3 regions of the Streptomyces sp. NPDC102490 genome follow, and region 1 is predicted to be linked to each of the others. Evidence: riboswitches for the same ligand, from Rfam matches in the RefSeq annotation. Region 1 holds a riboswitch; each other region holds the start of a gene.
What was found. Region 1 has a riboswitch for thiamine pyrophosphate ahead of thiC (phosphomethylpyrimidine synthase ThiC). Riboswitches for the same ligand answer to the same signal wherever they lie in the genome.
Positions count from the first base shown of each region.

Region 2: another riboswitch for thiamine pyrophosphate. It lies ahead of ACIRGB_RS29700 (thiamine ABC transporter substrate binding subunit); the one in region 1 lies ahead of thiC (phosphomethylpyrimidine synthase ThiC).
Region 3: another riboswitch for thiamine pyrophosphate. It lies ahead of thiO (glycine oxidase ThiO); the one in region 1 lies ahead of thiC (phosphomethylpyrimidine synthase ThiC).

Region 1 is NZ_JBIWJU010000002.1:178,819-183,201, reverse strand. Features, by position in the region: gene ACIRGB_RS04295 (IclR family transcriptional regulator) at 1-14, shown strand, start outside; gene ACIRGB_RS04290 (SsgA family sporulation/cell division regulator) at 115-552, shown strand; gene ACIRGB_RS04285 (YibE/F family protein) at 601-2,052, opposite strand; TPP riboswitch at 2,124-2,313, shown strand; gene thiC (phosphomethylpyrimidine synthase ThiC) at 2,306-4,132, shown strand; gene ACIRGB_RS04275 (VWA domain-containing protein) at 4,212-4,383, shown strand, end outside.
Region 2 is NZ_JBIWJU010000014.1:100,270-104,652, forward strand. Features, by position in the region: gene ACIRGB_RS29695 (ABC transporter permease) at 1-705, opposite strand, end outside; gene ACIRGB_RS29700 (thiamine ABC transporter substrate binding subunit) at 681-1,769, opposite strand; TPP riboswitch at 1,848-1,953, opposite strand; gene rlmN (23S rRNA (adenine(2503)-C(2))-methyltransferase RlmN) at 1,992-3,098, opposite strand; gene ACIRGB_RS29710 (hypothetical protein) at 3,178-3,834, opposite strand; gene ACIRGB_RS29715 (nucleotidyltransferase domain-containing protein) at 4,096-4,383, shown strand, end outside.
Region 3 is NZ_JBIWJU010000010.1:50,202-54,584, forward strand. Features, by position in the region: gene ACIRGB_RS23370 (thiazole synthase) at 1-127, opposite strand, end outside; gene thiS (sulfur carrier protein ThiS) at 130-330, opposite strand; gene thiO (glycine oxidase ThiO) at 327-1,529, opposite strand; TPP riboswitch at 1,527-1,638, opposite strand; gene ACIRGB_RS23385 (hypothetical protein) at 1,691-2,041, shown strand; gene ACIRGB_RS23390 (NAD(P)/FAD-dependent oxidoreductase) at 2,074-3,351, shown strand; gene ACIRGB_RS23395 (Rv2175c family DNA-binding protein) at 3,393-3,758, shown strand; gene thiE (thiamine phosphate synthase) at 3,885-4,383, shown strand, end outside.

The DNA of each region.
Region 1 (4,383 bases):
CTATCAGTATCTGAAAACTCACTCCTTGTGATCTGGTGTGTACGTTGAGCAAGATGCCACCAGTGTTAGAGGTTTGATTCCCGGACAGTCGACGGCGAATGACGGGGTAGGCGAATGGGCGAGTCCGTACAGGCGGAGGTCATGATGAGCTTTCTCGTGTCCGAGGAGCTCTCTTTCCGCATCCCGGTGGAGCTGCGCTACGAGACCCGGGATCCCTATGCCGTCCGCCTGACCTTCCATCTGCCCGGAGACGCGCCGGTGACCTGGGCCTTCGGGCGGGAGTTGCTGGTCGACGGGGTGGGCCGGCCGTGCGGCGACGGTGATGTGCGCATCGCACCGGTCGACCCCGAGCCCCTGGCCGAGGTGCTGATCCGTCTTCAGGTCGGCAGCGACCAGGCGTTGTTCCGCTCCTCCGCGGCGCCCCTCGTGGCCTTCCTCGACCGCACCGACAAGCTGGTGCCCCTGGGCCAGGAGGGTGCGCTCGCCGACTTCGACAGCCACCTCGACGAAGCCCTGGACCGCATCCTGGCGGAGGAACAGAGCGCGGGCTGAACCGTTACGGCAGTCCCGTGGCGGGGGCGTAACGCTTCGCCGGGTGCCTCAGTGCTTGCGGCGCCGGCCCCGCCCGCCACGGGCGGGGGCACCCGGACCCGTGGCCGCTGTGGCGCCCGCCGCCGGGGCCGCTCCTCCGGCCGGCCGGTCCGCCGACACGACCAGGGCGGCGAGGGCCGTGGTGACCGGCACGGACGCCACCAGGCCGATCGAGCCGACCAGCGTCCGCACGATCTCCTCCGCGACCAGTTCGCTGTTGGCGACCGTCCCCACCCCGCTCTGCGCGATCGAGAACAGCAGCAGCAGGGGCAGCGCGGCGCCCGCGTAGGCCAGGACCAGCGTGTTCACCACCGAGGCGATGTGGTCGCGGCCGATGCGGATGCCCGCGCGGTACAGGCCGCGCCAGCCCATCGTCGGGTTGGCCTCGTGCAGCTCCCAGACCGCCGACGTCTGCGTGACCGTCACGTCGTCGAGGACACCGAGCGAACCGATGATGACCCCGGCGAGCAGCAGACCGCTCATGTCGATCGACGGGTACAGGCCGTGGATGAGGCCGGTGTTGTCGTCCGTGTTGCCGGTGAGCGCGGCCCAACCGATGAAGATCGACCCGAGCACACCGATCAGCAACAGTGAGATCAAGGTGCCGAGCACCGCCACGGACGTGCGGGCCGACAGCCCGTGGCACAGGTACAACGCGATCAGCATGATGGCGCTGGACCCGATTACCGCCACGACCAGGGGGTTCGATCCTTGCAGGATGGCGGGCAGGATGAAGAAGTTCAGCAGCAGGAAGCTGATGGCCAGCGAGACCAGCGCCATGAGGCCGCGCAGCCGTCCGACGACCACGACGGCGAGGGCGAAGATGCCCGCGAGCAGGGACAGCGGGAGCCGGCGGTTGATGTCGGTCACCGAGTACTGCAGGTCCTTGGGCGCGGAGGGCTCGTAGGCGACCACTACCTCCTGACCCTCGTGCAACTGCCGTGACTGGTCCGGCTGCACGATCTCCTCGAACGTCCGGCCCTTGTCGTCGCCGGTGTCCACCCGGATGGTCGCCCGCTTGCACTCGCCCTTCGCCTGCTGCACCGCGGAGGAGCCCTCGGCGGTGGACGTGTCGCCGGTCGGGGTGCCACCCGAGGCGTTGACGGACTGGCAGCTCAGCTCGACCACCTTGGTGACGGTGGCCTGCTGGGTCTGGCGGTCGAAGCCGACTCCGGTGCGCTCGTGCGACGGTGCGCCGCCCGGCCACAGCACCGCGAGTCCGACCAGCACGGCCGCGCCGAAGGGGATCAGGATCGCGGCGATGACCTTCCGCAGATGCCGGGACACGGGAGCCGCAGGTCCGTGGGCGTGCGTGTGCCCGTGACCAGCCCCAGGTCTGCCGTCGCTCGCGCCGTGAGCGACGACGGGGGCGTGGTCGGCTGCCCGGCCGTCGCCCTCTTCGGCGTTCGGTCCGCGGCGGGGCCGACGCGGCGGGAAGGAGGGATGCTGCGGTGTGGTCACCGCCCGATCATCGCAAGAACAAGGGGGGCCCTCTGTTCACCGCGCCCGAATGGGCGTTAGCGTGGAGGCACCTTTGTACACGCGGGAGCTCGGAGCACCGGGCTGAGAGGGCGCTGACCTCCGTCCCAGCGATGTTTCACGGGAAACGTCATCGAAGTCGAGTGACGTATCCCACGAAGCGCCGCCGGACGGAAGCCGCTGCGTCGACCGCCGAACCTGTTACCGGGTAATGCCGGCGTAGGGAGTAGGTCTCATGACCATCAAGGACGCACGCACGCCTGCCTCCGCACAGAATTCCGCACAGAACTCCACGCAGGACTCCGCCCAGGAGGACACCGCGGAGACCACGGAGGCCGGGAAGTCCATCGGCTGGCACAAGGCGTACGTCGAGGGCTCGCGCCCCGATCTGCGGGTGCCGGTCCGTCAGGTGCACCTCACCAACGGGCAGTCGGTCACGCTGTACGACACCTCGGGCCCGTACACCGATCCGCTCGTCGACACCGACGTCCGCAGGGGCCTCGCCCCGCTGCGGGAGAACTGGATCATCGCCCGCGGTGACACCGAGGAGTACGCGGGCCGTCCCGCCCGCCCCGAGGACGACGGAATCAAGCACACCGCGCCGCGCGGCGGCCTGCGCAACCTCGACGCCGTCTTCCCCGGCCGGCCGCGTCAGCCCCGCCGGGGCCGGGACGGCACCGCGGTGACGCAGCTCGCGTACGCACGCCGGGGCGAGGTCACGCCGGAGATGGAGTACGTGGCCGTCCGGGAGAACGTCTCGCCGGACGTGGTCCGCGAGGAGATCGCCGCGGGCCGGGCCGTGCTGCCCGCCAACGTCAACCACCCCGAGATCGAGCCGATGATCATCGGCAAGCGGTTCCTGGTGAAGGTCAACGCCAACATCGGCAACTCGGCGGTGACGTCCTCCATCGAGGAGGAGGTCGACAAGATGACCTGGGCGACCCGGTGGGGCGCCGACACGGTCATGGACCTCTCCACCGGCCGCAACATCCACACCACCCGCGAGTGGGTGCTGCGCAACTCCCCCGTTCCCATCGGGACCGTGCCGCTCTACCAGGCGCTGGAGAAGGTCGACGGCCGGGCCGAGGAGCTGACCTGGGAGATCTACAAGGACACCGTGATCGAACAGGCCGAGCAGGGGGTGGACTACATGACGGTCCACGCCGGCGTGCGCCTGCCGTACGTACCGCTGACCGCGAACCGCAAGACCGGCATCGTCTCGCGCGGCGGTTCGATCATGGCGGCGTGGTGCCTGGCGCACCACAAGGAGTCGTTCCTCTACGAGAACTTCGAGGAACTCTGCGAGATCCTCGCCGCCTACGACGTCACGTACTCCCTCGGCGACGGCCTGCGCCCGGGGTCGATCGCGGACGCCAACGACGAGGCGCAGTTCGCCGAGTTGCGCACCCTCGGGGAACTCAACCGGATCGCCAAGCGTTTCAACGTACAGACCATGATCGAGGGCCCGGGACATGTCCCGATGCACAAGATCAAGGAGAACATCGACCTTCAGCAGGAGATCTGCGATGAAGCTCCGTTCTATACGCTCGGCCCGCTGACGACGGACGTCGCGCCGGCGTACGACCACATCACCTCCGGCATCGGTGCCGCGATGATCGCCTGGTGGGGCACGGCCATGCTCTGCTACGTCACGCCCAAGGAGCATCTGGGCCTGCCCAACCGTGACGACGTCAAGACCGGCGTCATCACCTACAAGATCGCCGCCCATGCCGCCGACCTCGCCAAGGGTCACCCGGGTGCGCAGGAGTGGGACGACGCGCTGTCGGACGCCCGGTTCGAGTTCCGGTGGGAGGACCAGTTCAACCTGGCCCTCGACCCGGACACGGCACGGGAGTTCCACGACGAGACCCTGCCGGCCGAGCCCGCCAAGACGGCCCACTTCTGCTCGATGTGCGGGCCGAAGTTCTGCTCGATGAAGATCTCGCAGGACATCCGCCGGCAGCACGGGGGCAGCCAGGGCGAGATCGAGGAGGGCATGGCGCAGAAGTCGAAGGAGTTCGCGGCGGCGGGCAACCGCGTGTACCTGCCGATCGCGGACTGAGCGCACCGGCGCGGGAGGGGGACAGGCCGCAGGGCCGCCCCTCTCCCCGTCGAGGGGTCCGTCTCGGCAGACTGGAGGCATGACAGCCACCTCCCTGAGCAAGGGTGCCAACGTCGCCGTCGACTCCCCCGCGGTGCGCGCCGAACTCGTGTGGTCCGCCGGGCCGGGCGTGCCCGAGGTCGACGCCTCGGCGTTGCTGCTCACCTCGGCCGGACGGGTGCGGGACGACGGGGACTTCGTCTTCTACAACC
Region 2 (4,383 bases), on a different contig from region 1:
GCCGAGGATCTGGACGACGCCGAAGGAGGTGAAGGTGAACAGGAAGACCATCAGCGCGGCGGCGGCCACGGCGGGCGCGAGCGCGGGCAGCGTGACCTGCCGCCAGGCCCGCAGCCGCGAGGCGCCGAGCATCCGCGCGGCCTCCTCCTGCCGCGGGTCGAGCTGCGCCCAGAGACCGCCGACGGTGCGGACGACGACGGCGTAGTTGAAGAAGACGTGCGCGAGCAGGATCGCCCACACCGTGGTGTCCAGGCGCACGCCCCACAACTCGTCCAGCAGCCCGCCGCGCCCCACCAGTGCCAGGAACGCCGTACCGACGACGACCGTCGGCAGCACGAAGGGCACGGTCACCGCGGCCCGCAGGACCTGCTTGCCGGGGAAGTCGAAGCGGGCGAAGACGTACGCGCCGGGCAGCGCGATCAGCAGGGTGAGCGCGGTGGACGCCAGTGCCTGCCAGGTGGTGAACCACAGCACGTGCCGCACGTCGGACTGCGCGAGCACGTCCCCGATCCGCCCGAGCCGCCAGACCCCGTCGACCTCCAGGCCGCGCGCGACGATGGCGGCAACGGGGTAGGCGAAGAACACCGCGAAGAACGCGACGGGCACGGCCATGAGGCCGAGCCGGGCAGCGCTCCCCCGCACGGTCCGCGCCCGCGCCGCCGCCCGCTTGCCTCCGTGACTCACTTCAGTACGAGCGAGGTCCACGACTTGACCCACTGGTCGCGGTGGTCGGCGATCTTCGCCGGGTCGAGGGTCTGCGGGTCCTTCGCCTGCGGCCCGGACTTCGAGAACACCTCGGGAACCCGCGCGCCCTCCCGCACCGGGTAGACGAACATGTTGAGCGGCATGTCCTCCTGAAAGGTCTTGCTCAGCAGGAAGTCGAGGAGCGCCTTGCCGCCCTCGGTGTTCTTCGCGTTGCTGAGCAGGCCCGCGTACTCGACCTGCCGGAAGCAGGTGCCCTCGGCGACGCCCGTGGGGGCGGTGGCCGGCTGCGGGTCGGCGTAGACGACCTCGGCGGGCGGGGAGGAGGCGTAGGACACGACGAGCGGACGGTCGCCCTTGGCCTTCTTGCCGCCGGCCGAGCCGGAGAACTCCTCGTTGTACGCCTGCTCCCAGCTGTCGACGACCTTGACGCCGTTCGCCTTGAGCTTCTTCCAGTAACCCTCCCAGCCATCGTCGCCGTACTTGGCGGCGGTACCGAGCAGGAAGCCGAGGCCCGGCGAGGAACTGCCCGCGTTCTCGGTGACGAGGAGGTCCTTGTACGCGGGCTCGGCCAGGTCGTCGAAGGACGTGGGCGGGGTCAGCCCGTGCCGGTCGAAGTACGCCTTGTCGTAGTTGACGCAGATGTCGCCGGTGTCGACCGGAGTGACCCGGTGCTTGTCCTGGTCGGCGCGGTACTCGGGCCGGACCCGGTCCGAGCCCTTGGCCTCGTACGGCTGGAACAGGCCGTTGTCGAGGGCGCGGGACAGCAGGGTGTTGTCGACGCCGAAGAAGACATCGCCCTGCGGGTTGTCCTTGGTGAGGATGGCCTTGTTGACGGCCTGCCCGGCGTCGCCGTCCTCCAGGACCCTGACCTTGTAGCCCGACTCCTTCTCGAAGGCGGCGACGACGTCCTTGGACGCGGCCCACGAGTCGTGGCTGACCAGGGTCACGGTCTTGCCGCCGGAGCCGCTGCCGCCGGTGTCGTCGGACGACGATCCGCAGGCGGCCAGGGTGCCGACCATGCCGAGGCCGACGGCCAGGACGCTGACCTTCTTGGTGATGCTCACTGGATTCCTCCTGGGTGACCAGGAGAAGACGCGGCCCCGCCCGGAACCCTGGCGAGGGCCCCGGGCAGGGCGCAACAGCTCGAGTGGTGACCGATCTCCCTACCCAGAATGACCTGGGCCAGGTTCGGAGGGTCTGCGGCCGGTGCCGCACTCTCAGCGCTGTGGCGCTCCCCTGTCGGAATATGAAGATGTGACTGTGCTGACGGACTTCCGCCGGTCAGGTTACCGCTCGCTCGCGGCGAGCTGACCACACGCCCCGTCGATCTCCTGCCCACGGGTGTCCCGGATCGTCACCGGCACACCGTGCGCCGCGATCGCCTCGACGAACGCCTTCTCGTCCTCGGGCCGGGACGCGGTCCACTTGGAGCCGGGCGTGGGGTTGAGCGGAATGAGGTTGACGTGCACGGGCCTGCCCTTGAGCAGCCGCCCGAGCCGGTCACCGCGCCACGCCTGGTCGTTGATGTCCCGGATCAGCGCGTACTCGATGGACAGCCGGCGCCCGGACTTCGCCGCGTACTCGAACCCGGCGTCCAGCACCTCGCGCACCTTCCACCGCGTGTTGACGGGGACGAGGGTGTCGCGCAGCTCGTCGTCGGGGGCGTGCAGCGAGATGGCGAGACGGCACTTGAAGCCCTCACCGGTGAAGCGGTGGATCGCGGGGACGAGACCGACCGTGGAGAGCGTGATCCCGCGCTGCGAGAGCCCCAGTCCGTCGGGCTCGGGGTCGGTGAGCCGGCGGATGGCGCCCACGACCCGGTTGTAGTTGGCGAGGGGCTCGCCCATGCCCATGAACACGATGTTGCTGAGCCGCGCGGGGCCGCCGGGGACCTCGCCGTCCCTGAGCGCCCGCATGCCGTCCACGATCTGGTGCACGATCTCGGCGGTCGACAGGTTCCGGTCCAGGCCGGCCTGGCCGGTGGCGCAGAACGGGCAGTTCATGCCGCAGCCGGCCTGGGAGCTGATGCACATGGTCACCCGGTCCGGGTAGCGCATGAGCACGGACTCGACCAGCGTCCCGTCGAACAGCTTCCACAGCGTCTTGCGCGTGGTCCCCTGGTCGGTCGACAGGTGCCGCACGACCGTCATCAGCTCGGGCAGCAACGCCTCCCGCAGCCCCTCGCGCGAACCGGCGGGGATGTCGGTCCACTGCTCGGGGGCGTGCGCGTACCGCGCGAAGTAGTGCTGCGAGAGCTGCTTCGCACGGAACGGCTTCTCACCGATCGCGGCGACCGCCTCCTTGCGCTCGGCAGGCGTGAGATCGGCAAGGTGCCGCGGCGGCTTCTTGACTCCGCGCGGCACGACGAATGTGAGTTCTCCGGGATTTGGCATGGCTGTACCAGTGTCGCAGATCGACTCCGGGGGCCCAGGCCGGTGCGGGGTGGGGGTGGTCACCCGTGGGTGCCGACTATCAGCGTTGGCGGGCCTCGGACGGCCCGGGGACGGCCCAGAACTCAGTCAGCCAAGGCCACCGTTCCCTGTAGGGCCACGTAAAGGTGCGGTCTGGTTCGAGGTGGGCGTCTCCCCAGTGGATGGCATGGATGCCGTTTTCGACGTCGGCCGTGAAGAACACGCAGACCAGCCTGGTGGAAGCTCCCAGATCCTCGAACGCCTCGTGTAGCCCCAGGTACTCCTCGGTCGCCAGGCCCTCATCTACGTCGAACAGGCCTTCTGGAGGCTGCGGCCAGTGTGCCCGGAACAGCCGGTGCCGGGTGGGCGAAGCGTTGGCCGGCAGGCGAACTCGATCCAGGGGCCTCGGCCTGTCCGCGTACCGGAACGGAAAGAGCGCGTAATCGTTGATGACCGCATACTCGTACCCGCGCACGTCTCGTACGGCCTCTCCCAGCTGCCGCGCCGTCTCCGCCAGGTTCTCGCGCACCACCCCTGCAAGGGTGAGACCGTACGGACTGCGCTTCTTCAGACCCGCTGCGAGGTGCGCGGCATGAGCCTTCCCGTGAGCGTTGGCGAGTTGCACCGGAACCGCAGCAGCAAGCGCACCGGCCTGTTGCCCAAACCGCTCGACGGCCCAGGCCGACGGCCGCACCGGAAAGCCACCCAACGCCGACATGCAGTGCTCCCCTCCCCCACGTCACGCCTCTGAACTGTGTGACAGGTACACGAAGAACGCACAAGGGGGCAATCTAGCCAGGGTGGGGGACGGAAACCCCTTCGACCGGGCAGCACACGCTGCTTGACACTTACCGCAGGGCCTGCCAGGTATCCGCGTAGACCGCAGGCGAGTTGTGGAACGTCTTTCAGTTCTGCCACTGAGTAGGCCCACATCCAGTATCGTTATCTCGACCGTGAGCCAGGGGGAAACGAGTCAGACATGGACATCCAAATCGGTTTGACTTTCTGCCGCTTCTACGAATCAATCACACCCCCCGACTCATATTTACAGTTCGCAATGAGTCGCGTGCGCGAATTCGCCACACACATGTCCCAGTCTTCTCGCGCAAACACACCGAAATACACATTCTCGGGTTACCGTCTGATGGGCTCATACGCAAGAGGGACGGCAATTCGGCAAGGCAGCGATGTCGACGTAATATTTGAATTCACAGACCCGGATTCACCAAGCGCCGATGACTCACTGTCGCTTTTGATCCATCTGGAA
Region 3 (4,383 bases), on a different contig from region 1:
TCGTCAGCTCCGTGCCGGAGGCCACCAGCGCGCGCTCCAGCACGTCCAGGCTGGGCGCTCCGCCCGTACCCATGATCAGGCGGGACGCGTACGTCGTGCCGCCGAGGACGAAGGGATCGTCGGCCATGGTCAGCCTCCTTGGACGGCGGTGAGGACCTCGACGCGGTCGCCCTCGGACAGCGCGGTGGCGGACCACCGCGCGCGCGGGACGACGGTCTCGTTCAGGGCGGCGGCCACTCCGGACGGCGCCAGGGTGAGCGTGCCCACCAGCGTGTCCAGGGCGGTGCCCGGAGCCACCTCGCGCGGCTCGCCGTTGACGGAGATGTTCATGCGGGCTGCTCCGAGAGGGCGGGGGCGGCGCTGAAGCGCCGGGGGCTGAAGGGACGGGCCTCCTCCGGCAGTTCCCCGCCGGTCAGGGCGTCCGCCATGACGTCGCCGGTGACGGGGGTGAGCAGGACGCCGTTGCGGTAGTGACCGGTGGCCAGCAGCAGGCCGTCCAGCGCGGTCGGGCCGAGCAGCGGGGCGTTGTCCGGGGAGCCGGGGCGCAGACCCGCGCGGGTCTCCGTCAGGGGCAGCTCCGTGATGCCGGGGACCAGCTCGTGGGCGTCGCGCAGCAGCTCGTAGACGCCGCCCGCGGTGACCCTCGTGTCCCAGCCCAGCTCCTCGCTGGTGGCGCCGACGACCAGCTCACCGCTCTCCCGGGGCACCAGGTAGACGTGGTTGCCGCGCACCACGGCACGCACGGTGCGGTTCAGCAGCGGCCCCGGCGTCCCCGGCATGGTCAGCCGCAGAACCTGCCCCTTCACGGGCCGCACCGGCGGCAGTACGGCCTCCGGCACACCCGGGAGCCGCCCGCTCAGGCTGCCCCCGGCCAGCACCACCCGCCCGGCCTCCAGCGCGGTGCCGTCGGTGGTGACGACGCCGGTGGCACGGTCCCCGGGGCCGACGGTGAGCCGCTCGGCCCACGCCCGGTGGAAGACCACGCCCGCGTGTGCGCAGGCGGCCACCAGCGCGCGGGCGAGTCGGCGGGGGTCGATCTGGTGGTCGCCGTCCACCCGCAGGCCCCCGCGCACGCCCGGCGCGAGCATCGGCTCCAGGCGTCGGCACTCGCGCCCCGACAGCCACTCGGACTCCAGTCCGGAGCGCTGCTGGAGCGCGTGCAGTTCGCGCAGGTGGGCGCGGTCGTCGGCGTCCAGCGCGACGGCGAGCGTGCCGCAGCGGCGGTAACCGAGGTCGTGGCCGGTCAGCTCGGTCAGCTCGGCCGCGAACTCGGGGTAACGGCGGGCCGAGGCGAGGTTCAGCGCGAGCAGCGTCTCCTCGCCGTAGTGCAGCTCCGTGACGGCGGCCAGCATCCCGGCCGCCACCTGGGCCGCCCCGCCGCCCGGCTCGGGGTCCACGAGGGCCGTGACCAGCCCGCGCTGCGCGGCCCGCCAGGCGGTGACGAGCCCGATGATCCCGCCTCCGACGACGAGGACGTCGGGGGTACGTGACGTACAAGGCATACGAGACGTGTGCGGTGGAGACGACATGGGCGTCCAGCCCCTCCCTTCGCCGGCATGACCCGGATCAGGTTCGTACGGTCGGAGGCCGCCAGCCTCCCTCTCAGCCCGGTGCGTCCGGGCTCCCGCGAGTGCCTTACGTTGGCCACCCTAGCCCGCAGCCCAACGCACGTGTAAGGGAGCCTCCATCCGTGGCGCGTTCACTCGACGGTCTCGTCCTCGCCCCCGTCGCCGACCAGGCGCCCGGCCAGGTGGGCACCCGGACCCGGTTCACCTACCACGAGCGGGACGGCGCCGTGTGGGCCGAGTACGCGGGCGGTGACGTCGTCCGCGGGCACCTGGTGGGCACCAGGGAGGGCGACCGCCTGGACTTCCGGTACGTGCAGCTCAAGACCGACGGCAGCACGTCGTCGGGGCACTGCGTGTCCACCGTCGTCGAACTGCCGGACGGGCGCGTGCGGCTGGACGAGAGCTGGGAGTGGGAGTCGCAGCCGGGCAGCGGAACCAGCGTGGTGGAGCAGCTCACCGCGCACGGGCACTGACCGGCGAATCGCGGGGTGTCTATGGTGATCAGGTGAGCGAGCAGACGCGGGAGCGGGGACAGGGACCGGCGGCGGACGGGGAGCGGCGCGCGGTCGTCGTGGGCGCCGGGATGGCGGGCGTGCAGACCGCGGTCGCCCTGCGCGAACAGGGCTTCACCGGACCGGTGACCCTGATCGGCGCGGAGCCGCACCAGCCGTACGACCGCCCCCCGCTGTCCAAGGCCGTCCTGCTCGGCACCGCGGAGGGCTCCGCCTTCGACGTCGACTTCGAGGCGCTCGGCATCACCCTGCGGCTGGGCTGCGAGGCCCTGGGCGTCCGCCCCGGCGAGCACCTCCTGGACACCTCCGAGGGGCCCGTGCCGTACGACGCCCTCGTCCTGGCGACCGGCGCCGAACCGGTCCGCCTCCCGGGCGCCGAGGGGGTGCCCGGCGTGCACCTGCTGCGCACCCTGGACGACGCCGCACGGCTGCGGCCGGTGCTCGCCCGGCAGCACGCCATCGTGGTGGTCGGCGCGGGCTGGATCGGCGCCGAGTTCGCCACCGCCGCGCGCGAGGCGGGCTGCGCGGTGACCGTGGTGGAGGCCGCCGACCGGCCGCTGGCCGACGCGCTGCCCGCCGAGGTCGCCGCGCCGATGACCGCCTGGTACGCCGACGCGGGCGCGGAACTGCGCACCCGCGCGCGCGTGGAGCGCGTCGAGCCCGGCGGCCCCGGTGAGTCCGGGCGGGTCGTCCTCGACGACGGCACCCGGCTGGCCGCCGACGCCGTCGTCGTCGGCATCGGCGCCCGCCCCGCCACCGGCTGGCTGGCCGGTTCCGGCATCGCCCTCGGCGCGCACGGCGAGGTCCTGGCCGACGACCGCCTGCGCACCTCCGCGCCGGACGTCCACGCGGTCGGCGACTGCGCCTCCTTCCCGTCCGCCCGCTACGGCGAGCGGCTCCTGGTGCACCACTGGGACAACGCCCTCCAGGGCCCGCGCACGGTCGCCGCCGACATCGTCGGCGCCCCGGTCGGCGAGGCCCCGGCGCCCTACGACCCGGTGCCGTACTTCTGGTCCGAGCAGTTCGGCCGCTTCGTCCAGTACGCCGGTCACCACACGGCCGCCGACACCACCGTGTGGCGCGGCGACCCGGCGAGTGAGGCGTGGACGGTCTGCTGGTTGCGCGAGGGCCGCCTGGTCGCCCTGCTTGCTGTGGGCCGCCCCCGCGACCTGGCGCAGGGCAAGCGCCTGATCCAGGCGGGTACGCCGATGGACCCGGACCTGCTGGCCGACCCGGCGAAGCCGCTGAAGGCGGCGACGGCCACGGCGTAGCCGGGTTTCCCACTGTCAGTGCCAGGTGGCAGGCTGGAGGCGTGACCGAGATTGACGCAAAGATTGATGCTCTCGTGCCCGCCTGGCTCACCGTTCCCGACATCGCCGAGATGCTCGGTGTCGAGGTGACCCGGGTGCGCCAGCTGATCAGGGAAGGCCAGCTCATCGCCGTCCGCCGCGGTGAGAACCGCGCACTGCACATCCCCGCGGCCTTCATCGACGAGGACAAGGTCGTCAAGGGCCTGGTCGGGACCCTGACGCTGCTGCGGGACGACGGCTTCACGGCCGAGGAGATGCTGGAGTGGCTCTTCACGCCCGACCCGAGCCTGCCCGGCACCCCCGCCCAGGCCCTGAGTGAGAATCGCGGTACGGAGGTGAAGCGCCGCGCCCAGGCGCTCGCCGTCTGACCGGCCGCCTCGCCGCTCCGCCACCCCGCTCGGCGTGCGGGCCACGCACGCCGGGCTTCCGTGCCCGTACGCCACCCTCGCGCGGCCCGTCACGGGCCCGCGCCACCCGACCCGGGGGACACCCGCATGCCCGCCACCACCACCGCCCGCGCCCGGCTCGCCGACGCCCGGCTCTACCTGTGCACGGACGCCCGCCGGAGCCAGGGCGACCTGCCCGAGTTCCTGGAGGCCGTGCTCGCCGGCGGCGTCGACATCGTGCAGTTGCGGGACAAGGGAATGGAGGCGGCCGAGGAGCTGGAGCACCTGGAGGTCTTCGCCGACGCCTGCGCCCGCCACGGCAAGCTCCTCGCCGTCAACGACCGCGCGGACGTCGCCCACGCCGCCCGCGCCGACGTGCTGCACCTCGGCCAGGGCGACCTGCCGGTGCCCGCCGCCCGGGCGATCCTGGGCGACGACGTCCTCGTCGGCCGCTCCACGCACGCCGAGTCCGAGGCCGCCGCTGCCGCCGCCCAGGAGGGCGTGGACTACTTCTGCACCGGTCCCTGCTGGCCGACCCCGACCAAGCCCGGCCGCCACGCACCCGGCCTCGACCTGGTCCGCCGCACGGCGGCGCTGGGCACCGACC